DNA from 3 places in the Shewanella sp. AC34-MNA-CIBAN-0136 genome. Region 2 is predicted to be linked to each of the others. Evidence: predicted binding sites of a transcription regulator. Region 2 holds the regulator's gene; each other region holds the start of a gene.

Region 1 (10,285 bases), on a different contig from region 2:
TATCGGCACTGGCAGCGGCGGCTAACTTATCTTTTAATTGAGATAAATCTTTTTCTAATTGCTTCACTTTATCTAGCTGAGCTTTTAACTTAGCCACTACTGAAGCACTATCGGATTTCAACAGTTGTGCGGCTTCATCCAACATGGATTGCTGTTCGGCAATATAAGCCATTGCAGCAATACCCGTAACAGCTTCAATACGACGCACACCTGCGGCAATACCGTTCTCAGAAGTAATTTTAAATAAACCAATATCACCAGTGCGGCCAACATGAGTACCACCACACAGTTCGATAGAGAAATCACCCATAGTGACAACACGTACTTGGTCATCGTATTTCTCACCAAACAATGCCATTGCACCTTTTTCTCTGGCTTCATCAATGCCCATTTCAGTGGTACAAAGTTCGTGGTTTCGACGAATTTGGGTATTAACTAAATCTTCTACAGCTTTCAATTCCGATGGCTTAACCGCTTCAAAATGAGCGAAGTCAAAGCGTAAACGCTCAGGATTAACAAGTGAACCTTTTTGGGACACATGTGAGCCTAACACCTGACGTAATGCAGCATGCAATAAGTGGGTAACAGAATGATTTAATTGCGTACGATGACGTAACTTTTTATCCACCTGCGCGGTTAACTGCTGGCCTATAACTAATTGACCTTGAGCTAATTGGCCTTGGTGCCCCGAAGCTGGACCAAATTTTTGAGTGTCTGCAACGGTAAATACTACGCCATCAGCGGTCAGCAGACCTTTATCACCAACCTGTCCACCAGATTCTGCATAAAATGGAGTATTGTCTAGTACGACGACGGCATCTTGACCCGCTATCACGGTATCAACCGCTTTACCGTCAACATATAAAGCAATCACATTAGGCTGACCAGTTAACTCGGTATAACCACTGAATGCGGTTTCTGCATCGATAATTAATTGGCTATTATAATCAGCGCCAAAGTTACCCGCCGCTTGTGCACGGCTTCTTTGCTCAGCCATTGCTACCTCAAAACCTGCCTCATCAACGTTAATATCACGTTCACGGCAAACATCTGCAGTTAAATCGACAGGAAAACCATAGGTGTCATACAGTTTAAATAAGGTGTCACCATCTAAAGTATCACCTTGCAAGCTATTCAACGCGCCGTCTAAAATAACTAAACCGCGCTCAAGAGTGCGAGCAAACTGCTCTTCTTCCGCTTTTAAGGCTTTTTCAACAATAGCTTGAGTTTGTTTTAAGCCAATGGCGGCATCGCCCATTACGCTAATAAGTGTTGGCACAAGTTTGTAGAAGAATGCGTCATTAGCACCCAGCTTGTTACCATGACGGACTGCACGACGAATAATACGGCGCAACACATAACCACGCCCTTCATTTGATGGCATAACACCATCAGCAATTAAAAATGCACATGAACGAATATGGTCAGCAATAACGCGCAGAGATTTATTTTCTAAATCAGTTACACCGATAATTTCAGCTGTTTTGGCAATAAGTTGTTTAAAAATATCGATTTCGTAGTTTGAATGCACGCCTTGCATAATCGCAGCAATACGCTCAATACCCATACCAGTATCAACAGAAGGTTTTGGCAATGGCAACATTTCACCGTCAGCCTGACGGTTGTATTGCATAAATACAATGTTCCAAATTTCAATAAAGCGGTCACCGTCTTCTTCAGGCGTGCCAGGACGGCCACCCCAAATATGATCACCATGATCGTAGAAAATTTCACTACAAGGACCACAAGGACCAGTGTCACCCATCTGCCAGAAGTTATCTGACGCAAAAGCCCCGCCTTTGTTATCACCTATGCGGATCATATTTTCCGCTGGCACGCCTATTTTTTGAGTCCAAAGATCATATGCTTCATCATCGGTTTCATAAATAGTGACACATAAGCGTTCTTTTGGCAGTTTGAGTGTTTCGGTTAGGAAGGTCCATGCAAAACGAATTGCATCTTCTTTGAAATAATCGCCGAAACTAAAGTTGCCTAACATTTCAAAAAAAGTATGGTGACGAGCGGTATAACCCACGTTATCTAAATCGTTATGTTTGCCACCTGCGCGCACACAACGTTGTGAAGTTGTCGCTCGGGTGTAATTGCGTTTATCCATGCCGAGAAACACATCTTTAAACTGGTTCATACCCGCATTGGTGAATAACAGTGTTGGGTCATTTGTGGGAACAAGCGAGCTGCTATCAACAACCTGATGTCCGTTATCTTCAAAGTACTTTAAAAAAGCGCTTCTTAACTCTGCTGTAGTCTGAAACATGAAATGGCCCTGAATATAGAAAATACGAAAGTAACGAGCTTGGCATGCAAGCCTGTAAATGTAAGCATTATATACTGAATTTACGTCAACATGCGAGATGAGTGGCTCGATTATCCTCTGAGCATAAACCGATAATAATAGTTATTGATAAGCGATCTCACCGACTAAGATTAACTAAGCTCAACTCGAGCTAATAAACACCTCCCGAACAGCCCGTTACCCAACTAACGACGTTAAATTAAAAGGCAATTGGCTCGTTGCTGGCGGCAAGACTGCCTTGTGAGTAAGCAAATGGTCAGCTTGAGATTGCAGATTAATAACAAACCTTTGTTGTCGAGTGTTCGGTCTGTTATCCACATTTGAAGTGAGCTAAATGCCGTCTAATTTAACCAGATAAACCTCCGCTATCACGATAAAAAGAGCGTGGTTATAGTAACAAATTAGCTTTTAAACCAATTGAAGAAGGTAACTGCAGAACTAATAGATTGTTTGGCAAACAGTGTGATTTTAAATGCTAAATAATTCAGAACTAAATCATTAAAAGTATGGGCATTAAAGCTATGTGGGATTATTCAAAGTAACGCAGAGTAGCGGATATGACTCAATAACCCTGAGATTGACAATAATCGAGTACTAGAGATTTTTCACATATCAACGTTTTTAACGTTGCAGTTTTTAACGTTGCAGTTTTTAACGTTGCAGTTTTTAGCGTTATAATTTTAGCGTTATCGTTTTTAGGGTTATCGTTTTTAGGGTATAACAACAGGGGCTTTTAGCGAGGAATATTCGCGGCGCGCAAGATGCGCTACCGCGATAGATGTAACTGACTGACTAGCTTAGAATACTTCACCCGTTTCAAGGTCAATATTCTCATCACTTTCTGTTTTAGAATCTGATGCATTAGCACCACCATTCAATAACATCGCACGTAAAGTGGTATTAATTTCACTGGCAATGACGGGGTTTTCAGTCAAGAATTTACCTGCATTAGCACGGCCTTGACCAATTTTCTCGCCTTTGTAGCTATACCAAGCACCCGCTTTATCAACTAACTTGTGCGCAACACCTAGATCGACTAATTCACCAGTACGGTTAATACCTTGTCCATAAAGGATTTGGAATTCAGCTTGCTTAAATGGAGCCGCAATTTTGTTTTTAACCACTTTAACGCGGGTTTCATTACCGACAACTTCATCGCCGTCTTTAATGGCACCGGTACGACGAATATCTAAACGTACTGAAGCGTAGAACTTTAGTGCATTACCACCGGTAGTTGTTTCTGGGCTACCAAACATCACACCAATTTTCATACGAATTTGGTTAATAAAAATAAGCAAAGTATTTGATTGCTTAAGATTACCAGCCAGCTTACGCATAGCTTGGCTCATCATACGAGCGGCAAGGCCCATATGTGAATCACCAATTTCACCTTCAATTTCAGCTTTTGGCGTTAACGCTGCAACAGAATCGACCACAATAACGTCTACAGCACCAGAACGAGTTAACGCATCACAAATTTCTAACGCTTGTTCGCCAGTATCTGGCTGTGAACAAAGTAAGTTATCAATATCTACGCCTAACTTTTTCGCATAAATTGGGTCAAGAGCATGTTCAGCATCAATAAACGCACAAGTTTTACCTTCGCGTTGCGCTGCGGCAATCACTTCAAGAGTTAACGTCGTTTTACCTGATGATTCTGGACCGTAAATTTCAACGATACGTCCCATTGGCAAACCGCCCGCACCGAGTGCGATATCCAATGAAAGCGAACCGGTAGAGATAGTTTCAACATCCATTGTGCGATCTTCGCCCAACTTCATAATTGAGCCTTTACCAAATTGCTTTTCAATTTGGCTTAAAACGGCGGCTAGTGCTTTCTCTTTATTTGGATCAACCTTCATTATAAAACCCTCTTAAGGCATTCAATACGTTTAGTAAAATGCTATTTCGACTTAGGTGAAGTGACGTGAATCATTTCAATATGTTCATCAGTATACTGTATAGTCATACAGTATCAAGTGCTGAGCTGATTTTTTTTTAAACCTTTGAGAATTGATCATTTACATCAATATTTTATCCTCATAAAATTTTTTGTTTGAATCTATTTATACGCTGGGGGCAAATATTGTTAAGATTAGCCCCATAAGATTTACGTCCTACGATTGATTAATAGTGAAGTGTTCATAATGACAGTGATTGATACCAGCGATTTAGAAAAACACACCCCGATGATGCGCCAGTATTTGGGCTTAAAAGCGGCCCATCCTGATATGTTATTGTTTTATCGAATGGGTGATTTTTATGAGCTGTTTTACGATGATGCTAAACGCGCTTCTGAAATGCTGGGTATTTCACTGACGGCTCGTGGAAAAAGCGGCGGTGACCCGATTCCCATGGCAGGCATTCCATATCACGCTGTCGAAGGCTATTTAGCAAAATTAGTTAACATTGGTCAGTCTGTAGCCATTTGTGAGCAAATTGGTGATCCAGCCACATCAAAAGGCCCTGTTGAGCGCCAAGTGGTGCGCATTGTTACCCCTGGCACCTTAACTGACGAAGCTCTACTGCAAGAAAAACAAGACAATTTATTGGCAGCACTGTATCAGGGTAAAAGCGGTTTTGGTTACGCGACTTTAGACATTTCGTCTGGTCGTTTTGTTGTTGCAGAATTACCCACTCGTGAAGCTTTAGAAGCCGAATTGCAGCGGACTAATCCAGCAGAGTTACTTTACAGTGAAGATTTTGCTGACATGTTATTAATCAATAACATGAAAGGTATCCGTCGTCGCCCAGAGTGGGAGTTTGATTACGACACGTGTATTAATTTACTGCTCAATCAATTTGGCACCAAAGATTTGCACGGTTTTGGTATTACTGATGCACGATTGGCGTTACAAGCTGCAGGTTGTTTAATGCAGTATGTAAAAGATACCCAAAAGATGGCGTTACCACATATCAACTCGATTGTGCGCTTTAATCAATCTGAATCTATTATTTTAGATGCCGCAACTCGACGTAATTTAGAGTTAACTCAAAATTTATCTGGCGGGCGAGAAAATACCCTCTCATGGGTATTAGATAATACCGCAACCCCTATGGGTAGCCGTATGTTACAACGCTGGATCCATGAACCATTACGCAATCGTCAAACTATTCAATATCGCCATAGCGCAGTCAGTGAACTCATTGAACAAGACTTATATCAAACCTTACATGAGCAACTAAAAAGCTTAGGTGATATCGAACGTATTATGGCTCGTTTAGCACTACGCAGTGCCAGACCACGTGACTTTTCACGTTTAAAGCAAGCACTAACGCTTCTGCCAGAAATCCAGCAAACATTAGCAACATGCCAACAACCTCGATTAAATACGTTAGTGCAATTACTGGGTGAATTCCCTGAACAACATGATTTATTAGAACGCGCTATTGTAGACAACCCTCCCATGTTAATTCGTGATGGTGGCGTTATCCGTACTGGCTATAATAATGAGTTAGATGAATGGCGTAAGTTGAGTGAAGGCGCCAGTGATTATTTAGTCGAACTTGAAGCTCGTGAGAAACAACAAACGGGGATTAACACCTTAAAAGTCGGCTATAACCGAGTTCATGGTTACTATATTGAAGTTAGCCGTTTACAGTCAGATAGAGTGCCACTGAGCTATCAGCGTCGTCAAACACTCAAAGGCACCGAACGATATATCACCCCAGAATTGAAAGAATACGAAGAAAAAGTACTTTCAAGCCAAGGCAAAGCACTCGCGCTTGAAAAACAACTGTGGGAACAACTTTTTGACTTATTGTTACCTAAATTACAAGAATTACAGCAGTTTGCAACGGCTGCTGCCGAGTTAGATATATTAAGTAACTTTGCCGAACGAGCACAATTATTTAATTATCAATGCCCACAAATGACCCACGATATTGGTATTAATATTGAAGCGGGCCGCCATCCAGTCGTTGAACGAGTTAGCCAAGCAGCATTTATTGCTAATCCGGTAGCGTTAACACCACAGCGCCAAATGCTTATTGTCACAGGCCCGAATATGGGCGGTAAATCTACCTATATGCGTCAAGTTGCATTGATTACATTGATGGCACATATCGGCTGTTTCGTTCCAGCAGACCATGCTCAAATTGGTGAAATCGACCGGATTTTCACCCGTATTGGTGCATCAGATGATTTGGCATCGGGCCGATCAACCTTCATGGTTGAAATGACCGAAACGGCTAATATTTTACATAATGCTACTGCAAACAGTTTAGTGTTGATGGACGAAATAGGTCGCGGCACCTCGACTTATGATGGTTTAGCGCTCGCTTGGTCTGCTGCTGAATATCTAGCCAAAAACGTCAGTGCACTGACATTATTTGCTACTCATTATTTTGAGTTAACCCAATTGCCCGAGCTGTTACCGTCAGTCATTAATGTTCACTTAGATGCAATAGAACACGACGACACAATTGCCTTTATGCATTCGGTACAAGAAGGTGCGGCAAGTAAAAGTTATGGCCTACAAGTTGCGGCCCTAGCGGGTGTGCCTGCATCAGTCATTAAAGCGGCAAAACATAAGCTTCATCAACTTGAAAACCGAGATATGACATTATCTCAACAGAACCCAACTCAAGTAAGTATGAACTTATTACCTCCGATACCAGAGACCTCACCCGTGTTGGAAAAGTTAGCCAAAATTAATCCAGACGAGTTGACACCTAAACAAGCGTTAGATTATTTATATGAGTTAAAGCGATTAAGTCACACGAACACCGAGCACCGAAATTAACTGGCCAAGTGAATTATTGAACTGTGGAAGCCTGCAAAGGCTTCCATTTCAATGACGTATTAGGTGTGACATCAAACGAGTAACGCCCCTGAAATACGATGAAATGAACCAACAGTATGAAAATACTATCAGTAATACCTAGGTTATATCGTCAAGTTGCCACTACACAACGCTTAAATTAAGTTGGCGATTGGTAGGATAAACCTAAGCGCATGAGCAAAATTAAAATGCTCATATAGGTTTTAACCCTAATATCGCAATACCTTAATTGACCTTATTGACACATTAATGATGACATATCATTTGTGTGTTGATGATAGTCAACCGCCTAATATTCACAATAAACGTTCACTGTCCATTAATCTCTGAATAATGCTTCAACCGACAGTCCTTGCGCCCCAAGTAAGTCTTTTAAGCGTTTAAGCGCTTCGACTTGAATTTGACGTACACGCTCACGTGTTAAACCAATTTCGGCACCGACATTCTCTAATGTTGAAGGTTCATATCCGAGTAAACCAAAACGTCTTGCTAACACTTCGCGTTGTTTAGTATTTAATTCGTTTAACCAGCCTACTATCGAATTAGATAAATCTTCATTTTGTACCCGATAATCAGGGCCAACGGAATCATCATCAGCAATAACATCTAATAATGCCTTCTCATTATCGCCACTCAGAGGCGAGTCTACCGAAGTAATTCTTTCGTTTAACTTCAGCATACGGCTAACATCACCGGTCGACACATCTAACTTTTCGGCGATTTCTTCTGCGGTCGGTTCGTGATCAAGTTTTTGGACAAGCTGTCTTGCTGTACGCAAGTACACATTTAATTCTTTTACAATATGAATTGGTAAACGGATAGTGCGAGTCTGGTTCATGATCGCCCGTTCAATGGTTTGTCTGATCCACCACGTTGCATAAGTGGAAAAACGGAAACCACGCTCAGGATCAAACTTTTCAACCGCTCGAATTAAGCCTAAATTGCCTTCTTCGATCAGATCGAGCAGCGCTAAACCACGATTGTTATATCTTCTGGAAATTTTAACAACAAGACGGAGGTTACTTTCTATCATGCGGTTGCGAGACTTTTCGCAGCCTTTGAGGGATTTACGTGAAAAAAACACTTCTTCCTCTGCTGTCAGTAGCGGAGAAAAACCTATTTCACCTAAATATAATTGAGTAGCGTCTAAGTTTTTTTGTAAGTCATCTTGGACTTTTTCTTCAATATCAAGTTGTTGCACCAAATCGCGTTTACCGGTTGCAACTTCTGGTGGTTGTTTAGCTAGATCGACAAGATATTCTGCTGAAGCAGTATTATTTTTGCGGCTCATAATTGCTCTCCCAAACCTAATTTGTGGTATTTAATCTACTTCACTTGCTTATCCTCCGTTATTTATGTTGCTAAACAATTACTGTTTAGGTAGATATCGTAATGGGTTGACAGACTTACCATGAAATCGTACTTCAAAGTGAAGCATAACTTGGTGTGTCCCGGTACTGCCCATTTTTGCAACTGTTTGTCCTGCACTCACATATTGCTTTTCTTTAACCAATATCGTGTCGGCATGCGCATAAGCACTTAAAAAATCATCATTGTGTTTGATAATAACTAAGTTGCCATACCCGCGCAGTGCATTACCGGCATACACGACTCTCCCATCTGCTGCGGCTTTAATAATATCGCCGCGATTACCAGCAATCTTTATACCTTGATTGCCTTGTTCTGATGCCGAAAAATATCCAACTATTCGGCCTCTAACTGGCCAGTGCCATTGCTGAACTTGCTGTGGCAAATTAGCGACAGAACCACTCGCACTTTGGTTAATTGTTTGTTGGGTAGTTGTTACAGAATACGCAGGCTTCACTTTGTGATCAAGATCTTTTTTCGTTCTGACTGAAACGACTGCTGGGACTGGGTTTGGCGCAACCGTAGGTTTGATTGTTTTTAATATAGAACTATTCGAACTCGAAATATAGGGTTTAGTAACGGCTTGGGTTTGTACTGAATTAACAGAAGGTTGGGATGCTCGAGCAGGTGCCGATTGACTATTATTTGTAGTGGCTAAATTAAGCGTTTGCCCAGGATAAATAGTATAAGGAGCCGATAAACGATTCAAACGGGCAACTTCGACAAAATTACGTCCAGCCCCCCAAGCTATCGAATAAAGTGTGTCACCTTTCTGTACTTTATATTTATCGGTTTTTAATGAGCCTTTATGATACCGAGGACCATGATTTTTTGACGATAAGCTGTCTACCGGTGCGGGATGATCAGCTTGAAAGCTGCATCCAGTGAGCATGATTGCTAAGACCACAAAGTTGGGCCAACCGGTATTCATCAAACAAAGTCCTTAACGGGGAAATAGGTGCTTGTTAAGCTAAATAAGCTTACTCCAAACGAAAATATCAATAATGGATAAAAATCATTTGTATCGTGTTAACTAAGCCAAATCTCCATTAATGAGAGGAACAAATTTAACGGCCTCTATTATCTCAGATTTGAATGTCTGTCCGATGCGGGTAATTTTGAGTAATTGCTGGGTGTCTTCTCCTACCGGAATAATCAATACTCCATGTTCGGATAATTGTTCAAGCAATGCTTGAGGTACTGTCGCAGCAGCAGCGGTCACCATTATGCCATCAAATGGTCCACGGTTTGACCACCCTTGCCAACCATCACCATATTTGAATGCGACATTATGTAAATCTAGACGTTTTAGTCTTTGACGAGCTTGTATTTGTAATGCTTTTATACGCTCAATTGTGAATAACTCTGGAATTAACGATGCTAAAACAGCGGCTTGGTAACCTGAACCAGTGCCAATTTCTAACACTTTTTGGGGATTATGTTGCAGCAGTAGTTCAGTCATTCGAGCCACAATATAAGGCTGCGAAATTGTCTGTCCCTGCCCGATAGGTAATGCCGTATTCTCATACGCCTTATGAGCTAATGCACCATCAAGGAACAATTCACGTGGTGTTGTTGCTACAGCATGCAATACCGCAGGATGTCGAATCCCTGCCTCGGCCAGTTTTTTGGCCAAATTCATTGCTGATGTAGAAGCTACACGAGTCATATTTTTATTATCCAATCGGCTAATCCATCAAGTTGATTGTATGCCGTTAAGTCTACCGTGAGTGGCGTTATAGATACATATCCCGCAGCTACAGCACCAAAGTCAGTCCCTTCACCGGAATCTTGTTCACTGCCAACAGGACCAAGCCAG
Region 2 (10,285 bases):
TTTCCTAAAATCACCATCGGATTAGCCATCATTGTGCTATTCAGTGCTTACTACCCATTAAGCCAAATGGGCTCAGAGTTTATGCCCACCTTAGAAGAAGGTGACCTACTTTATATGCCCACCACGCTACCCAGTGTAAGTGCAGGCAAAGCAGCAGAAATATTGCAACAAACTGACCGACTGATAAAAACAGTACCCGAAGTGAAACGAGTATTTGGCAAAGTGGGCCGGGCCATGACAGCAACAGACCCTGCGCCGCTAACAATGCTAGAAACCACCATAATGCTCAAACCGCCTGGCGAATGGCGTGAAGGCGTAACCTTAGAGAGCATTATTGCTGAACTGCAAAAAACCGTGCGTATACCAGGGATGACCAATGCTTGGGTGCAACCGATTAAAACCCGTATCGATATGCTATCTACCGGCGTGAGAACCCCTGTCGGCATAAAAATATCGGGCGCAAATGTTGAAGAACTACAACGTATTGGTGCAGAAATAGAAGCGGTAGTAAACCAATTACCGGGAACTGAGTCGGCATTTTCACAGCGCAGTAGCGGCGGCCGCTATATTGATATCACACCAGACCTTAAAAATGCTGCACGTTATGGCATGACCTTAAAAGATATCCAAGATGTGGTAAAAATTGCCATTGGCGGCATGACCGTTGGTGAATCAATACAAGGTCAAGAACGCTATCCAATCAATATCCGTTACCCGCGAGAGTTACGTGACAACATCGAGAAGCTCAGAAATTTACCGGTACTGACTAAAACGGGTAAGTACTTACCGTTAAGTTATTTAGCCGAACTGAAAATCACCGATGGTGCCCCCATGCTAGCCAGTGAAAATGGTCGCCTTATCTCGTGGGTGTTTGTCGATCTAAAAGACATTTCTATCGGTGAATATATCGTTGCAGCAGAAAAGGCGCTTAAGCAACAAATTACCCTTCCTCCACGCTACAACTATAGTTTTGCTGGACAATACGAGTATATGCAACGCGTAGACGCCAAAATGAAAATGGTGATCCCATTAATGATCGCGGTGATTTTTATGTTGCTGATGATGACTTTCAATTCAGTAATACAAGCATCGGTGATCATGTTAAGTTTACCTTTCTCATTGGTGGGTAGTGCATGGCTACTTTATGGGCTGGACTTTAATTTTTCAGTTGCCGTATCTGTCGGCATGATTGCCTTAGCTGGGGTTGCCGCAGAGTTTGGCGTGGTGATGCAGGTGTACCTTAATAATAGTATTAAGGCCTATAAAGAAGCCGACAACTACCACAGTAAAGCGGATTTAACGGCTGCATTAGTGGAAGGTGCAGTGATGCGAATTCGCCCTAAAGCCATGACCGTCGCAACCATCTTTTTTGGTTTACTGCCGATCATGTGGGGCAGCGGTACGGGTAATGAAGTGATGCAAAAAATTGCTGCACCTATGGTCGGCGGTATGGTCACGGCGCCGCTACTGTCGCTATTTGTTATCCCAGCAATTTACTTACTCATATACGGCCGCAAGTTGCCCAAGCAATAATTCACTTAAATTTATTTACTTTTTATCTCTATAAATAAAAAATCCCAAACGATTAATCGTTTGGGATTTTTTATGTGCTAATCACAGCGTTATTTACGCTTAAGTGACTCATTAAGTTGGTCGGCTTCATCTTGTTTCTTTTTACGGCAAGCCGCAATATCGTCAGGATGCCCATATTTGCATGGATCGCTGGCTAAAATAGCCCTAGGGACATTCAGTATCATGTAATCTGTGTCATTTTTATTGTCATCTGCATTGCCACTATTACCAATATTGATGATATCGGTACCACGGCATCCCGTGAGTATCACTAAGCTAGATAACAAGCTTAATTGGATTATCCGTTTTTTCATTGTTGTAATATTCCTTGTTTTTGACGCGCAAGCAGCATCATGCGGATAATCCCCCATAGCATAATAATCGCACCGATAATCAACATAATAATGATGATCAAAGGGTTGGCTAACATAGGCAAGAAATCTTGGTCAAACCCTACAAGGATACCGTAGAGCCCAAGACCAAATAATATCGTGCCAGGAAAATCGATCAGTGCCACTAACAACATACTGCGATGAATACTGGCTAATGTGATTTGGGTGTTTTCCGGTGTCATTCACTCATCCTTGGTTAAATACACTAACTCTTACCAACAACTGATAATAACATTTTACTAACAACTCACTATGACATTACTTAATAATCAAGGTTCAATCGCCACTCTATGTTAAATCGGCACTCTACATTAAACGATACTCTAGCTTCAATCAGCAACACTGCGAATAGAAATAATCAACATTCATTATGTAAAAACATAATTTTCAAATCTATTTATTCTGCAGTAAATAACGCAATAATTGAAAACACCCCACCTTGTGGATCATTGAGTACAGAAAAACGACCTACGTTAGGAATATCAGTTGCAGGCACACAAACTGAAGCCCCCAAGGTTTGTGCTTTAGTCACTGATAAATCACAGTCATCAACGGCAAAATAGCTCATCCAATGAGCAGGAGTATCGCCCCATTCTGCAGTCATTTCCATCAATCCACCAATGGCTTGTTCCCCCACATACCATTCGGTGTATTCAAAATCAGCTACATCATTAAGCTGAGTTTGATAACCTAATACTCGGCTATAAAACTGTTTCGCCGCAGCGGTATCACGACAAGCAAGCTCAACCCAACACAGGGTATTTGATTCTTGTGATCGCTTAATGCCAATATGGTCTTGACCTTGCCACAATGCAAAACGACAGCCTTCTGGATCTGTGCATAGCGCCATTCGGCCAGCATCTCCGACAGAATGAGGCCCTGCAATAATCTCACCTCCAGCTTGAGTCACAGCCTTAGAGGTAGCATCAACATCATCGACCGCAAAATAAATTGTCCAATGAGTCGGTAAGGCTTCCATTTCTGCTGGCATTGGGTACATTGCCGCAATGTCATCACCATCGATTTGCAGCATAGTATAATGCCCTTCTGGCATAGGCATATCATCTGCTCCCCAGCCAAATAGCGCCTGATAAAATGCTTTACCTGCCGCCCAATCATGAGTTGCTAATTCAATCCAGCAAGGCTGTCCTTGTTGATACTGTTGTACCTTCATTATCCTAATCCTTTATAAAATAGTTGCCTTGATATAGCCAACATGAAACTTGTCTCATAAGTTAAGTCGATATCAGCAGAAAAGCAAAAAGCCTTCAAACGAAGGCTTTTTGGCTAAAAGTTGTTTCACCGGAATTTGTGCGTCTATTTAAACACCGGCAATATATCGGCCATGGCCAGCAAATGACATGTGGCAGTGATAACTCCAAACAACACCACAATAGCAATTAACGGGGTTCCACCAGGGACTTTAAATCCCTTTGAGTCAGGATATTGTTGTCTTACTTTATAGGCTAATAACGCTGGTACAATAACAGCCCAAATAGTGGCAGCTAGCGCAGCAAAACCAATCGCTAAAATAAATCCATTCGGAAATAACAAACCAAGGATTGTTGGTGGCACAAACGTGACCGTTGCCGTTTTAATTCGTCCTGATCGCGAGTCGTCAAACCCAAATAAATCAGCAAGGTAATCGAACAAGCCTAGTGTCACACCTAAAAATGATGAGGCGACGGCAAGATTAGCAAATAGGGTTAACATGTTATCCAGCCATTGGCTGGCAATAACCCCAGACAACGCACCCACTAACACACCTATATTGCCACCTTGAGCAATAATATCGGCAAACTGGCTTCGTTGAATATTACCCATCGTTGCCACTAACCAACATATATAAATCACCAATGCGATAGTGGTTCCGGTAATAATCGCCTTAACGATGGTTTTGGCATCTTTACCATAATATTTGACTAAACTTGGCACATTACCGTGATAACCAAAACTGGCCAATCCAAAAGGGATAGCGGCAAGTAAATAAGGCAGGTAACGCGATTCACCATCAGGCGATACTAGCTTTATGGTATCAATGTCGATTAGTAAGTTACCGATAGCCAAAAAGAAAGTAATCACCATGCCACCAAGCATGATTGTGGTGATACGGTCGACCGCTTTAGTACTAATAAATACCACCAAAGCCAAGACTACCGCAAACACCAATCCGGCCACACTCTGGGGTAGGCTCACGCCCAATGCTGACAGACTGTGATTCACAATCGAACCACCACCACTGATGTAAGCATAGGTTAAAATATATAACACAAACGCAATCGAAACGCCGTTAATCACCCGCCAGAACTGCCCAAGAGTCACCCGAGTTAAGGTGTCAAAACTGTCGCCTGGTTCAAAATGCAAATTGGCTTCTAATAACAATAAACCCGACATTAGCATGCAAAACCAAACGCCGAGCAACATCGCGATAGAATAGCCAAACCACATTCCAGCACCAACAACGGGTAACGAAAACATGCCCGCACCCACAGTGGTTCCGGCAATAATCATCGCCCCACCCAATACAGATTTACCGCTGGTACGATGCTTGGCAGCATTCATATGATTAGCCATTATTGTCCGTGCTCCGCTTCCACACTATCAACAATGGTTTGTCTTACTAAAGAGCTGAGTAATTTATTAGCGTTATCACGAATTCTGATCACTTCAGCACGATGTTCGTCGCTGCATAAATAACCCAATTCTTTCAGTTTCACACTCAGGGTGTTATATAATTTTTTGTCATAAAATTCTGGTGCGGTAATGCCATGCAGCGCGCCTAATCGTTGGGCTAACAAATGGCTATCGCGTTCCAGTTCTGAGCGCTCAAGATCAGGTTTTATTGCGAGTAAATTGAAGATAATCGCATAACGTTGCAACGTTTCACTGATAGTTTCAGCAAGCAGTAACACTTGGGTAATATGACGAGGCGTTATCTCAAACTGATCGCTACCGGTCAGTAAACCTTGTTCAACCATGAAATCTAAAATGCTGTCCACATGTTGAGGCACGTCATCAATGCTCATAAATAGCTCAGCTTTAAGTAATGGATAAAAGTCCATTACAATGCCATGAATTCGCTGGCGATCGCACACGTCATAATGCACTAAACAACTGGCAATTAATGACGGCAACGCCATCAAATGAATAATATTATTACGGTAATAACTCATGGTGATGGCAATTTTTTCATCAACTGAAATAATTTCACCAATAAGGTCTTTGGTACTAACAAACTTATTTAACGACAGACAGTGATCAATAATTGACTTGCCATTACCTTCGGCCACAGAGGTATAATCGGTATAAGGCACTGTTTTAAGTAAGGCTAAATACAAATCAAGCTGACGTTCTAACTGGCTTCTTTCTAACGCATTTTGCTCTGACGCTAATAACACTAAACTGGTCAATGTTACCGAACTGGCTGCGGCCGCTCCATTGATATTAGTCATTACGCGGTTAGCTAACAAATTAACTGAGGGCGTAAACCAAGATGGTTTTTGGTCAGGATCTTTAGCTAGCTCATCACGCCACTCTGGCGCCTGCTGATTTAAGAACTGTTGTAAATTAATCGGCTCACCAAAATTCACATAACCTTGGCCAAAATTGCCTAACTTACGAATAGCACCAAATACCTGCCATACAGATTCTTTTTTCTTTTTCTTACCGCTTAATTCTTTGTGGTACGTCGCCACTTCCATCACATGGTCATAACCTAAATACACGGGTACTAAGGTTACTGGGCGCTCTATCCCACGTAGCACACTGTTAATTGTCATAGCCAACATACCGGTTTTAGGCGCTAGCAAACGTCCTGTACGCGAACGACCTCCTTCAGTGAAATACTCGACCGCATAACCCTTAGCAAATAACTGATCTAAATATTCACGAAATACTGCGGTATAAAGTTTATTACCATTAAAACTACGACGGATAAAGAATGCCCCACCACGGCGGAACATCGGCCCTGCTGGCCAAAAATTAAGGTTAATACCGGCAGCAATGTGCGGCGGAACCATGCCCTGATAATACAAAATATACGACAGTAGCAAGTAATCCATATGGCTACGATGGCAAGGAACGTAAACAATTTCATGGCCATCATGATGTAACTGTCTTACTTGCTCGGCACCTTTGATATTGATGCCACTGTATAATTTGTTCCATAACCAAGTCAGGAAACGTTCGGCAATACGCACCAAACTATCAGAATAGTCGGCGGCAATTTCATCAAGGTATTCAATGGCGGTTTCACGCGCTTTCTCGACTGTTACTTTCTTATTTGCAGACTCTTCTTCAATGGCTTTTTTGATAGATTCTGATTTTAATAAAGAGGCAAACAACGCTTGTCGATTCGGTAATTGTGGCCCCGTCATCACTTTGCGTTGACGGCGGAAATGCACACGGGCGACTCGGGTCAATTTGTGAGCAATTCTTTTATCAGTACCATGTTCATCGGCCATATGACGAAGCGATAATGCATTAGAAAACTGGACGAAATTATGGCGTCCTAAAAATAAAATCATTAACCATTTACGTAACCACGTAGGGTTTTCACGTTCAAATACAGCAGCTTTCATGCTGTCTTCTTCTTTACCTGGGGTACGTCCCCAATAAAGGCAAACAGGAACCAACTGTATATCTAATTCAGGGCTCTCACTGTGAAGTGACAATAAGCTGGTAAAATAATTAAGGAATTTGTCACCACTTTCACGTTTACCAAATAGTGGTTTGCGGCCCTCTAAACAGACCACACGAGGCACGGTTAAGCCATCAAGCTGTAATGGCTCATAAGGACTGGGCAGACCAAAGCCCTCGGTGATTTCGCTCAACGCGGCAATATCGCTAATAGATTCCGTTTTCATTAAATAAACCAAAGGTTTAGTTGGATCTATATTGAGGTCATCAAAAGGATCGTGAGGGACCACAATGGTCTGTACCATCCACTTTTGAATCCATCTTAATGCTCGTAAAAATATTGAATCTGGTTTTGACATGGTTATTTTCGCAACATAAGCCACTGTAATATTGTCGTATAGGATACCAGAAACCACCCTGCTTACACTATCAGACCGATCTATCTTTACGTTTAAGCTCTCACTATCAGAAATAACATAAGACAGAACATTAGTAATAGTTAATTAAAACATATTGTTGAGTGATACTTAATCAACAAAATACAAAAAATAGTTGGTTAATACTTGCGCGAACACAAACACTGTATATAATGACAGTCACTGTATAAAAAGACAGGAATCATCATGAGACCGTTAACGCCGCGCCAAGCAGAAATTTTAGACTTAATTAAAAACAATATCGCCGAAACAGGTATGCCACCCACTCGTGCTGAAATTGCGAATCGTCTTGGCTTTAAAAGTGCTAATGCCGCCGAAGAGCATTTAAAAGCATTAGCCAAAAAAGGCTTTATCGAGATCATGCCTGGTACCTCAAGAGGCATTCGTTTACCTCATGAAGAGCAGGTTGAAACCGGTCTGCCACTCATTGGACAGGTTGCTGCTGGTGAACCAATTTTGGCCCAAGAGCATGTAGAGCAATACTATCAAGTCGATCCAAACATGTTTAAGCCCGCCGCAGATTTTTTATTGCGAGTGCGTGGTGACAGCATGAAAAACATCGGCATTTTAGAAGGTGACTTACTCGCTGTACATAAAATGCAGCAAGCACGTAATGGCCAGGTTGTTGTGGCACGTGTTGATGATGACGTCACCGTAAAACGATTTGAACAAAAAGGTAATGTGATTTATCTGCATGCCGAAAATGAAGATTACAATCCGATAAAAGTAGATTTAAGTTGCCAAAGCCTAACCATCGAAGGGCTTGCCGTTGGCGTTATCCGTAATGGAGATTGGTTATGAACAAACTAATGGGCATCGCGCCACGCCACCCGGGCTTATGGGTAGATTTAACTGAAACAGAACTGCATGGCACCCAAACCATTCAAACATTACAAACTGTCACCCAAGGTGAAGCTGAACTGAGCCAATTGTGCAGCCAGTTAGCAATATTGAGCCAGCAAGGCAGATGGATTGTATTAATTAGCCCGCCCCATATTGGCTATAAACATATGCTGGCAAGTGCTGGTGTAAGAATGGATCGCATTTTACTGGTACACACCAAAGATGAAGTCGAAACATTATGGGCCATGGAGAAAGCGCTCACTAGCGGTACATCGAGCGCAGTAGTAACTTGGACAAGCTCACTTGATGCTCGCGATAGTCGCCGTTTAGAAATTGTCGCCAAAAGTGCACGTGCATTAGGGGTGGTAATTGAAGATGTGAATGCTCACTTACCTCACAAACATCAACTTGTTAGCCCTACTTTAACAAATGGAACAAGTAATTTTTGCTCATTTCACTAAGCACGAACCCTTCATTACCAAGCCCTGTATTGAATTCAGGGTTTTTTTTCATCTTTTTTCAGCCTATTAGCCAACAAAGTGATCTTGATCAATGTTTAATCTACAAGTAATGTGGTTAACAAGGATGAAACATTTTTTATCTTTAATTGGACGTGAATGGCAGTAATCAAGATTACTTTCAGACAAATGAGCCAAATCAAAATTGATAAGTTCAGTAGTAGGTACAAGCGTGGTGCACAGCTAACAATAAAACCGTAGACCGTATGTTTACAGCCACCAAAGTACTTTGAGGTCATCAAACTTTTTTCGGGAACCGAAGAGTTTGCATAGAGCAGAGAATTACTGTGTGACTCTTCTTTGTAGTTGCTATTTGCAATTAGCAGAGGAGTAGTCTTGTGAAGCAATGGTTGTATTGTTTACTGGTGGTGTTTGTAGCACTTCCGCTTGGGGCATCAGAAATGCCCCTCAACATGACTCAAGGCGTGACAGATATCAGTGGCAAGGTTTATGACCTCCACATGACGATTCTTTACATCTGTTGTGTAATTGGGTTAGTGGTGTTTGGGATCATGATTTACTCAATGATTTATCACCGCAAATCAAAAGGCGCTGTCGCGGCCAATTTTCACGAAAGTACCAAAGTGGAAATTGCTTGGACCGTCATCCCTTTCATCATCTTAATCGGCATGGCTATTCCAGCCACCAAAACCTTGATTGCTATGGAAGATCCCAGTGATGCTGATCTCACCATAAAAATTACCGGGTCGCAGTGGAAGTGGCATTACAGCTATTTTGATAAAGACATCGAATTTTACAGCACATTATCCACTCCCAGAGCACAAATTGATGGCAGTGAGGCCAAAGGCGAGCATTACCTCCTTGAAGTCGATAAGCCATTAGTACTGCCCATTAACCAAAAAGTGCGCTTCTTGATGACATCTGATGATGTTATTCATTCATGGTGGGTACCCGCGTTTGCCGTTAAAAAAGATGCCAATCCAGGCTTTATCAACGAAGCCTGGACTCGTATTGATAAGCCTGGAACGTATCGCGGCCAATGTGCCGAGTTATGCGGTAAAGACCATGGTTTCATGCCGATTGTGGTGCAAGCATTATCGGAGGCCGATTTTGATAATTGGTTAGTGGAGCAAAAAAAACTAGCAAGCAATGCAGCTGCAGCCGCTGCGGCATCAATGTCTAAAACCTTGTCTCTTGAGGAGCTAACCTCACAAGGTGAACAAATCTATATTGCTAGGTGCGCCGCTTGTCACCAACCCAATGGTGCGGGTCTTCCTGGTGTATTCCCATCATTAATTGGCAGCCCTATCATAAAAGGCCCTGTTAACGATCACCTGAATATCGTCTTAAACGGTAAACCAGGTACTGCAATGCAAGCCTTTGCAAAGCAACTTAGCGCCCAAGAAATTGCCGCAGTCATTACCTTTGAGCGTAATGCGTGGGGCAATAATAGCGGTGATGTAGTTCAAGCTGCTGATATAGGAAACTTTTTAGGCAGTAACGAGGCAAGCACCGAACCAAGTAAAGCAGTAACCGATGCAGCAAATACTATTGCAGCAACGACAACTGACATTACCGATGCGGTTACCGACAAAGCCAATCAAGCTGTCGAAGCCGTAGCAGAAGCTGTTGTACCGGAGGATCTGCCCACGTTAACCTTGGAGCAATTAATTGCTGAAGGTGAGCAGGTTTATGCTACGACATGTGCTGCATGTCACCAAGCCACTGGCGCTGGATTACCAGGCGCTTTCCCTTCACTTATTGGCAGCCCTGTTGTTACTGGACCGGTTAGCGGACATATCGATATCGTTATGCACGGAAAACCAGGTACCGCAATGCAGGCATTTAGTAGTCAACTTAGCCCGCAAAAGATGGCGGCGGTGATTACTTATGAGCGCAATGCGTGGGGCAATAATTCTGGCGA
Region 3 (10,285 bases), on a different contig from region 2:
GTCAAAAAAAAGAAAATGTTTAAGAAAATTAACGATGTCGGGGTAAAAACGACAAAATAAAACCAGCCTATATTTGAATTAACACAGACGATATAATTACAGTCATTTAACCATTAACGAAAAAAGTTTATTTTCATAGACTTATATATATTAACGGGGTGCTACTTCACACACCACTAATCAATCAAACGTTTGAAGTAAATACTCTATAATTTATTAAGTGATTTGAAATTCCCATCTTGGTTAAGGACTAATTTGAACTGTCCTTGAATACCTTGAGGAGTTAAATAAGGTCTAAAATACTTACCATTGATGTGCAACACACGACCGTGGTGATCTCTTACTTGCACTTTCTCTGCAAGTCCTTGGTAATATGGTAGAAATGCTTCATAACTTACGTTAAGAGAAAATAATAACTCCATAATTTACTCCATAAAAAGGAGAGCAAGCTCTCCTTTTTAACATACTAAACAGTCTAACTATTCATACTAGATGAATAGCCGTGACGCTATTATTCGGCCAATGATTTAGTGACTTTTTCATATAAATCTTTTGATAAATCCGGTAAAGCTTTTAACTCTGCTAAACACTGTTTCATTAATTGCTGACGATGTTGATCGAATTTGGCAAACTGAATTAATGGTGTGATCATTCGCGATGCGACTTGTGGATTCGACTTATTCAATTTGACTAAAATTTTAGTCAAATAACGGTAGCCTTCGCCATCAGCACGATGAAATTGATAAGTGTTTGCGGCGGCAAAAGCCCCAATCAATGAACGTACTCGGTTCGGGTTAGAAAAACTAAAACTGCTGTGTTTTGTCAGCGTTTTAATTTGATCTATCACTTCATCGCTATTCACTAACGCTTGTAATGTCAGCCATTTATCCATCACTAATGGCGTTGATTCCCACGTAGACTCAAAGTCACTTAATAACATAGGTAAACAGGCTAGTTTGGCTGTAGCTGCCGCTTTCAAAGCCCCTAAGCTATCAGTCATATTTTTAGCTGAATAATATTGCTTTTCAACTAATGATTCATGAGTATCGGTCACTTGACATAACAATGACAAGGCAATGTTTTTAAATGCACGAGCACCAGCGTTATCTATAAGTATCAGCTCTCGATAACGTACCAATAATTCATCTTCACAAGCTGATGCAAGTTCTTCAACAACAAACTCTCTGGCTTTGGCCAAAGCATCTAAATCAACACTATCTACCTGCTCAATTAATGCAGAAGCAGTAGGAATAGACAAAATCTCAGCCACTAAAGCTTGATCTATTTTCGCATCTAAAATGACGCCTCTAAATGCTTCAACAACACGAGTATCAACCATCATGACTTGCTGCTTTTGCAACTGAGCAACGTTATTCCAAATGGCTTGGCTCACTAACTGCACAGATGCTTCCCAACGCGCCACTTCGCTAGAAGCATGGCGCATAAGATGAACAAGTTGATCAATGCTAAAATCGTAAACCAATTTAACAGGTGCAGAAAAATCTTGTAGTAAAGATGCTATAGGTGCGCTTTCTAGTCCATCAAACACAAAGGTTTGGTTGGCTTTAGTCACATCTAGCACTTTATTGACTATTGATTGCCCTGCACTATCCAACAGCTCAACACTGAACGGAATATGCAAGGTTTGGCCCTTCACACCTTGCGACATCACTTGTTGAGTAACGGTTAAATGGTACTCACCTTTATCCGCATCAAAACGGTCTTTTACCGTCACAACGGGTGTACCAGCTTGGCTATACCAACGACGGAATAAGGTTAAATCTTTACCGCTAGCATCTTGCATAGCATTAACAAAGTCATCGCAGGTTACCGCTTGGCCATCATGACGCTCAAAATAGCACTTCATTCCAGCTTGGAAGCCTTCTTCGCCTAGAATGGTGTGCATCATGCGGATAACTTCAGCGCCTTTATTATATACCGTCACAGTGTAGAAATTGTTCATTTCAATTACACTTTCAGGCCGAATAGGATGTGACATTGGACCGGTATCTTCAGCAAACTGTTGATTTTTCATCACTCGAATAGCATGAATGCGGTTAACTGCGCGCGACCCAACATCGGAACTAAATTCTTGATCACGAAATACCGTTAAGCCTTCTTTTAAACTTAACTGAAACCAATCACGACACGTGACTCGGTTACCAGTCCAGTTATGGAAGTACTCATGGCCTACAACCGACTCAATACCATGATAATCTTCATCTGTTGCACTGGCTTTATCAGCGAGCACGTATTTGGTATTAAAGACATTCAAGCCTTTATTTTCCATCGCACCCATATTGAAAAAATCAACTGCAACAATCATATAAATATCAAGATCATATTCAAGACCGAAACGAGTTTCATCCCATTTCATTGATTTCTTCAATGATGCCATAGCGTGATCAGCTTTATGTAAGTTGCCTTTATCAACAAAAACTTGCAGTTTGACTTCACGACCAGTTTGAGTCGTAAAACTGTCATTAAGTAAATCAAAGTCTCCAGCGACCAAGGCAAATAAGTAACTTGGTTTAGGGAATGGATCATGCCATTTGACAAAATGACGACCAGAACGAGGCATCTCCCCTTTATCAATTAAATTGCCGTTACTTAACAAAAATGGAAATGCCTGTTTATCGGCTTCAACGCGCACGGTATAAATAGCCAGAACATCGGGTCTATCTAAGAAATAGGTGATCCGGCGAAATCCTTCTGCTTCACATTGGGTACAATAAGCACCGTCTGACATGTAAAGCCCTTCAAGACTCGAATTTGCCTCAGGGTCAAGCAAGGTGACCACTTCTAATTCAAACTCATTTTGGTCCGTACTAATTATTAATTGGTTGTCGTGTTGACGATAGTTAGCCGCTACACCATTAAGTTTCACTGTACTTAGCGAAAGTTGTTCGCCATCAAGCACTAAATCATGCTGATGCTCACCATTACGGATCACCTTACTGATGGCTGTCACTTTAGTGTTTTTGCCATCCAGAATAACGTTCAAATCAACATGAGTAATGGTGAATGAAGGCTTGGTATAATCTTTTAGGTGTTTTTCTTGCGCTTGGTTCATACATGTTCCTCTTGAACGGTACTAATGCCAATATGATTAAATGTGCGTGGTCTTTATCGAATTGGTACTATTTTTAGTGATTGTGATTAAGAAAAAACGCGCCTAAGCGCGTTTTTTAACAGTAATAAAAAATTACTTTGAGTTAGTTTTAGCTATTTTTTCTACGTCAGCCATATCGAGGGTGATATAAGCCGTTTCATCTAAAAAGGGATCAGGTAACTTGCTATCATCTGTTTTTTCAATATCGTCTAAAGACTTCACGGCAGCCAAACCTTGATGGACTCGACGTGCGTTTGCTCGGTCTAAAGCACGCTTATCATCGTCTTCACGAGAAGCAATTCGTTCACTCTCAACAAGTGATATTGTTTTGTCTTTATGATGTTTTTTAAACTCAGTAATGTCTTGGTATATATAACTGAACTCTACATCTTTGCTGATACGCTCTTTATGTTTAACATCAAGATTGTTGATCAGCATAGGGTTGATATTCCCTAAAGTAGAGTACTGAGCAACGGGAACCTTATCCCATGGCAGAGCATTCTCTTCCTCTGACTCGCCGTATTCGCCAGCCTCTAAAGCACTTGGAAAACGGACATCAGGCGTAACGCCTTTTAATTGAGTGCTGCCACCATTAATACGGTAAAATTTAGCGATAGTATATTGTACGTGACCAATTGGCTTTTCATACATGTCATAAATACGACCCAAGCTTTTATGTTGCTGAACAGTCCCTTTACCAAAGGTAGACTCACCGACGATAAGTGCGCGGTCATAATCTTGTAAAGCCGCAGCAAAAATCTCTGAAGCCGATGCACTATAACGATCAACCATCACCGCCAATGGGCCATTATATGCACTGGCGCCATCATTATCACGATTTTGATTAATGCCACCATTAGCATCACGGATTTGAACAACTGGGCCCATGTCAATAAACAGGCCTGTGAGTAATGTCGCTTCGGTTAATGCTCCACCGCCATTACCACGAAGGTCAATAATAATCCCTTCAACATTGTCTTTTTCAAGTTTAGTGATTTCTTTAGCCACATCTTGTGACAAATTCATATAAAATCCAGGGATTTGAATCACCCCGACTTTACGATTGGCATACTGGCCTTCTTTAGGCTCAACCACTTTTGAGGTCGCGGCACGGTCTTCTAAACGAATTTTATCTCGGGTAATGACCACTTCAAAAGGTTTAGCATTAGCCCCGCCTTTATTCGGTAAAATCTGTAATACGACTTCGCTTCCTTTTGGCCCTTTGATCAAATCAACAACATCATCTAAACGCCAACCTATGACATCAACAATGTCACCGGTTTTTTGACCAACACCAACAATTTTATCTTCTGGTGATAATTTCTCGCTATTGGCAGCAGGCCCTCCGGCCACTAAACTTTTGATGACGGTGTAGTCATCATCCATTTGCAACACGGCCCCAATACCCTCAAGACTTAAATTCATTTCCATTTGGAAACGTTCTGCATTACGAGGAGATAAATAACTTGTATGAGGTTCAACACTACGAGCAAACGCGTTCATTACTGTTTGAAACACGTCTTCGCTTTGTGTTTGGCTTAAACGCTTAATGGCATTGTTGTAACGCTTCTCGAGCACTTCAACAATTTCAGGCCACTTTTTACCGGTCAATTTAAGATTTAACGCGTCATATTTAACGCGCTGACGCCAAAGTTCATTCACTTCGGCTTCATCTTTTGGCCATTGCGCATCTTTGCGATCAAATTCATACGCATCGCCAGCTTGAGTAAAATCGAACTCTTTATCAAGCAAAGACAACGCATAAGCAAAACGCTCATAACGACGTTTCTGTACTAGGTCGTACATGGTAAATGCAGGGCTAATATCGCCTGATTCAACCATGTTATCAAACTGGTTTTGATATTGACTAAAGCTCGCAATGTCTGCCGCAGTCAGCACATTACGACGATAATCAAGTTGCTCAAGAAAACGGGTATATATTTGCTCAGAGAATGCATCGTCAAGTACAAAACGATGATAATGCGAGCGAGTAAACAAAGTTGTTACTCGCTTGCTAGCCACTTTATGTTGTGGCTCTTGTGCTAGTTTAGGTAACTCGCTGATTTGAATCGTTGGTGAAATTGCCCATGCCGAAAAGCCGACAAATAAACTGGCAATTGACGCGGCCAAGGTAAGTTTTCGCATCAACAAGTACTCCTTAAATTTCTATAATAGTATGTGCTCAGCACGTACTTTGATGGATAAGCCAGAATCTAATTGAACAAGCACATCCTCTTTATTAATATCAGTCACAACACCAGGAACAGGTGTGGCACCTAATTTAACATTAACGCGTTGTTTTTGTTTTAAATCTTCTAGCTTAGCCGGCACAAGTTTAATCACTGGAGCCGCTACCGGTGCAGGACGTTCCTTTTTAACGGCAGGAGCACGTTTAGGTGCCACTTTCTTTGCCGGCTTTTTAGGCGCTAACGCTTGACGTTTTGCTTTAGCTTTATCTTGGCTTTCTTTAAGCGTCAAAATAGCATGGTCAATGTGCTCTTGTTCTAATTCAGCACATTCATTACCGTCAAGATCTATACGTTTAGCACCTGCTTTAACGCCTTTCAAATAGCGCCAGCTGCTTGTGTAACGACGAAGCGCTACACGTAATTGTGTTTTACTGACTTTAGAATCATCAGCTAACCGTTCAGCCAAATCTTGAAACAAACCAATTTTTAATGGCTTCGTTTCACCTTCTGCAATAAAGCATAAAGGAAAGGTTTCATATAAATACGCTAAAATTGCGTTGGTGTCGGTCAACTTGTCTGTTGATTCCATTTTTACTTCCACGTTAATAAAGGGACTGATTATGCGGCATACAATTTGCCTTGCAGTCGTTCATCTTTCGTTAAACCTTACTGTTAAGGCTTAACGTACAAAATATCACTATCCGCCAGTTTGCTAAAGTCATTGAAACAAACCTTAACAATTTAACCAAACTTACTCTCAGCTTAATCATCGCTCATCAGTAAATCCAGCACAAATGCGTATAGCGGCATATTATAAAGCCCGCGACAGCGAATGCGACCATGATTTAATCTAATTTGTTCGCTATTTAACCAAATAGGCAAGTTTCGAAACTTTTTACCATGTTTTCTAAACCAATTTGATCATCTTGATCGAATCGATTCAGTAATGGGCTGTCAATATCTAACACTGCCACAACCTCATTACCCTGCCTAACAGGGATCACGATTTCTGAATTACTGGCAGAATCGCATGCAATGTGGCCATCAAATTGATGAACGTCGGCAACTCGTTGGGTTTTATTTTCTGCTGCGGCAGTGCCACAAACACCTTTGCCGATATTGATACGGGTACAAGCCACTTTACCTTGGAATGGTCCAAGGACTAATTGTTCACCACGCTTAATATAAAAACCTGCCCAATTTAGGTCTTCTAGGTTGTCATTTAGCAACGCTGAAAAATTTGCCATAGCAGCAATCAAATCATCTTCGCCTTCAAGTAAAGCTTGTGCTTGACGATTTAATGTTTGGTAAAATTCGGTTTTCATGTCCATTCCTTAAGCTGACACTCAATCGAAGAATGAGTGATGAATACGACTATTCTGCAGATGTAGTTTTAGCCGTAGTCTTTTTAGTTTTCGCTGTAGGAGCGTTTTTAACCTGTACGATGCCTTTTAGCAAGTTAGAAAGCTCATCTTTATTGTTTGCTAGATAAAATGCCAGCTGTTCGCATTTATTTTCATCAAGTCCGAGGTCTGCCTTAATAAGAAATGGCACTAGGTTATCGGAAATATCGAGCATCTTATCGTAGGCATCAGCCTCTTTCTTCGATATAAATGTCATCTTTTCCACCCCTTCTCTGACCACGACAAATTGGGTTATCACTGCCATGATGTAATCCTCACTGTTTTTATATACAGTGCATAGAATCTCACATAGTTAACTTATGATGCAAGTGTTCTGATTATTCTGATATTATCAAGCACAAGAAAATCGAGATTATTTAACAATTAACTCATTTTTCTGCCAATATAAGGCCAAGCAGAGAGGTTTGACTCTTCGCTACCCAATAATGTGTTTTACTATGGATTAGATTAATTCTTCATGCATGAATTTGATGATCATGATTCTATAATTTTATGCCAATCATGTGATTTGGCAGTGAGAAAACGAGCTTTGCCTTCAAGTGCCCGTGCGCTTTGTCCGCGTTGCCACACGGCGCTCTATGATTCACCTTATTGCTCCATTAATGGCATGCTAGCGTTATGCGTTGCGGCGTTAATTATTTTTATTCCTGCTAATTTATTGCCAGTACTCGAAATCCACTTCCTTGGCAGTGTACGAACCACTACGGTGCTGCAAGCTGCTGTGACGGTTTGGGCCGAAGGATATTGGGTTGTAGGCCTAGCGGTAATGGTTGCTGCAGTTATCGCGCCTGGGTTATTGATTTTGTCAATTATGGCTCAAGTTGTAATTGTAAAATTAAAACTGCACAACTCATTTTGGCAAAGAACCTACACTACATTGTTAAAAAATCATGGTTTGATATCACAAATGACCATGTTAGAAATTTATGTCATCAGTTTTCTCGTGTCGGCCTTTCAGTTATCAGACTTTTCCGATGTGTATTTTGGTATGGGAACATTCAGTTTTACAATGTTGTTTATCATCATCTTATTTTTACAACGTGAATATAACCTAGAACACATGTGGAGTTATGTAGATGCCTAGTACTCCAATTACACCATCCAATGAACATATAGTGGACAGCACTAAGCAAACTGCGAATACCGATAACGAGCCGAAAACTGAGGTTTTACCTCATCTTCAGGGCAAGAAAATGGGCTTATGTTTATGCCCTGTTTGTCGCAAACTTAACGTCACAAGTAACAGTCATTGTCGACGTTGTTTTAGTCAATTAAGTAGCCGTAATTATGCCAGCATCCAACAAAGTTGGGCTTTATTAGTTACCGCGACAATTTTACTTGTTGTCGCCAACATTTACCCTATTACCTTATTAACTAATCGCGGAGTGGTCACCAATGACACCATTTTTAGTGGCATTAGTCATTTAGTCAAAACCGGTATGTTTCCGATTGCTATTATTGTTTTTACTGCCAGTATTTTAGTACCTTGGCTTAAAATTATTGGCTTAGCGACTTACTTGACGGCTATTAGTTTTAACTTACCAATATCAAAAAGAAAATTAATGGTTGGGTTTCACATTATTGAATGGATCGGCCGCTGGTCAATGCTCGATTTATTCGTTATTTCATTAACCGTTGCCTTAGTTAATATGGGGCAATTATTAGACGCAAAACCTGCACCTGCCGCGACAGCATTTGCGTTAGTTATCTTACTAACACAAGTTGCAGCAAAAGTGTTAGATACTCGATTACTTTGGGACCGCTTGGAAAACACTGATGACACAAATTGAATCGCCTAAAATTGTGAAGAAAAAGTTATTCTCGCCAATATGGTTATTACCGGTTGTTGCTTTGATATTAGGTGCCTGGTTAGGGGTCAAAAGCATTAAAGAATCCGGCATTGAAATATTAATACATTTCCCTAGTGCTACGGGTATTGATATCGGCAAAACGTTGGTCAAATACCAAGGATTGACGGTAGGTAAAGTCACTGACATTGGTATTGACGATGATCTAAAAGGGGTAAACGTTAAAGTTATTATGGATTACCGTGCCGACCCTTTCCTCAATAAAAACACCCTTTTTTGGTTAGTAAAACCTAAAGCAAGTATTACCGGAGTTGAAGGGCTCGATACGTTATTTTCTGGTAATTATATTGCCCTTCAACCTGGTGATGGCCGCTCTGCAACCGTATTTGAAGCACAACGTGAAGCGCCTGCGATACTCCCCGGCAGTGAAGGACTGATGATCGAACTAAAATCCCCTAAACTGGGTTCGATTGATGTTGGCTCGCCTGTATTTTACCGTCAAGCACCTGTCGGAAGCATTGTCAGTTATCGCCTCGACGGAAATAAACAAATAATTATCAGCGCATTTGTTCAAGAACAATATGCCCATTTAGTCAATAAAGACTCCCATTTTTGGAATGTATCGGGCTTGAAAATCGATGCTTCTTTAGCGGGGATAAAAGTCAGCACTGAAAGTATCGCGTCTATTTTGGCCGGCGGCATCAGCTTTGATACCGGCAGCTACACTGAAAAGGCCCAAAATGGTGATGTTTACAACCTATATGAGGATGAGCTTACCGCTATTGGAGGTGTTCATTTTGATTTAACTGCATCTAGCAGTGAAGATGTTAATGAAGGCACCGCCATCACCTACCGCGGTATCGTTATTGGTGAAATAGAAAAAGTAACCTTAACCGACACTGGAGTGAAGCTTATTGCTCGGGTTGAACATCATTACAAAGCATTAATTACCAACGATAGCCAATTTTGGATAAGTGGTGCCGAGTTATCATTAAAAGGTGTCAAAAATATCAGTAGACTGGTTACTGGCAGTGTTATTAATGTCTTACCAGGCACTCAAATAACCGAAGAGGCGATGCAATTTGAATTGGCATCACATGCTCCCGATTTGCTCAGTCAAGACAAACTTAAATTGACGGTAGTTGCCACGACCCACACAGGTGTCAGTAATGGCGCGCAAGTGCGATATAAACAATTGCCTATAGGGCAGATAACCAGTATTGGTTTAAGTAAAGACTTTTCAACTGTTGAATATAGCATTGAAATTCAACCAGAATTTAAGAGTTTGCTGACTAAGGGAAGCTTCTTTGTTCCTGAAAGTGCCATAGCCATTAATGCTTCACTAGAGGGCGTTAATGTTAAAACTCGCGACCTCACTACGATGTTGGAAGGCGCTATTAGCTTAATTCCGGGTAACAGCGAAATGCTGCTTTCGGCTAATAGTACTTTAACACTGCACGAATCAATTGAATCGGCCCAAACGCTTTACGCTCAACAACAGCTGACACCCTTTACTTTAACTAGTATTGATGGTGCCGACTTAGCTGAAGGCTCACCAATTTATTACAAAAAAATGCAAATAGGCTCAGTGAATAAAGTCAATTGGTTAGCTAAAACGGATAAATTTAATATCGATATCAATATCGACAATAAATTTGTTCCGTTAATTAAGCCGACTACGGTTTTTTGGCGTAATGACGCTGTAGCCATCAATGCCAGTTTAGCCGGTGTCGATATCAATGTTGCACCATT

Evidence for each region. Region 2 encodes LexA, which represses DNA repair genes until DNA is damaged. Its sites were predicted from a motif close to TACTGTATNNNNATACAGTA; they were not measured.
Region 1: a site for LexA is predicted at 4,270-4,289, ahead of recA (recombinase RecA). Genes of this name have one in related genera too.
Region 3: a site for LexA is predicted at 6,981-7,000, ahead of AAEY94_RS06245 (YebG family protein). Genes of this name have one in related genera too.

What each region holds. Positions count from the first base shown of each region.
Region 1 is NZ_JBEOPJ010000004.1:2,450-12,734, forward strand. It holds gene alaS (alanine--tRNA ligase) at 1-2,275, opposite strand, end outside; gene recA (recombinase RecA) at 3,112-4,176, opposite strand; gene mutS (DNA mismatch repair protein MutS) at 4,462-7,059, shown strand; gene rpoS (RNA polymerase sigma factor RpoS) at 7,418-8,389, opposite strand; gene AAEY94_RS04910 (peptidoglycan DD-metalloendopeptidase family protein) at 8,468-9,400, opposite strand; gene AAEY94_RS04915 (protein-L-isoaspartate(D-aspartate) O-methyltransferase) at 9,500-10,135, opposite strand; gene surE (5'/3'-nucleotidase SurE) at 10,132-10,285, opposite strand, start outside.
Region 2 is NZ_JBEOPJ010000003.1:96,123-106,407, reverse strand. It holds gene AAEY94_RS03845 (efflux RND transporter permease subunit) at 1-1,533, shown strand, start outside; gene AAEY94_RS03840 (hypothetical protein) at 1,623-1,886, opposite strand; gene AAEY94_RS03835 (hypothetical protein) at 1,883-2,146, opposite strand; gene AAEY94_RS03830 (VOC family protein) at 2,362-3,138, opposite strand; gene mtr (tryptophan permease) at 3,282-4,538, opposite strand; gene plsB (glycerol-3-phosphate 1-O-acyltransferase PlsB) at 4,538-6,961, opposite strand; gene lexA (transcriptional repressor LexA) at 7,226-7,840, shown strand; gene AAEY94_RS03810 (cell division inhibitor SulA) at 7,837-8,343, shown strand; gene coxB (cytochrome c oxidase subunit II) at 8,739-10,285, shown strand, end outside.
Region 3 is NZ_JBEOPJ010000005.1:31,891-42,175, forward strand. It holds gene AAEY94_RS06220 (DUF2835 domain-containing protein) at 207-422, opposite strand; gene pepN (aminopeptidase N) at 512-3,073, opposite strand; gene prc (carboxy terminal-processing peptidase) at 3,206-5,257, opposite strand; gene proQ (RNA chaperone ProQ) at 5,279-5,890, opposite strand; gene msrC (free L-methionine (R)-S-oxide reductase MsrC) at 6,168-6,626, opposite strand; gene AAEY94_RS06245 (YebG family protein) at 6,676-6,969, opposite strand; gene AAEY94_RS06250 (paraquat-inducible protein A) at 7,183-7,809, shown strand; gene AAEY94_RS06255 (paraquat-inducible protein A) at 7,919-8,515, shown strand; gene AAEY94_RS06260 (PqiB family protein) at 8,502-10,285, shown strand, end outside.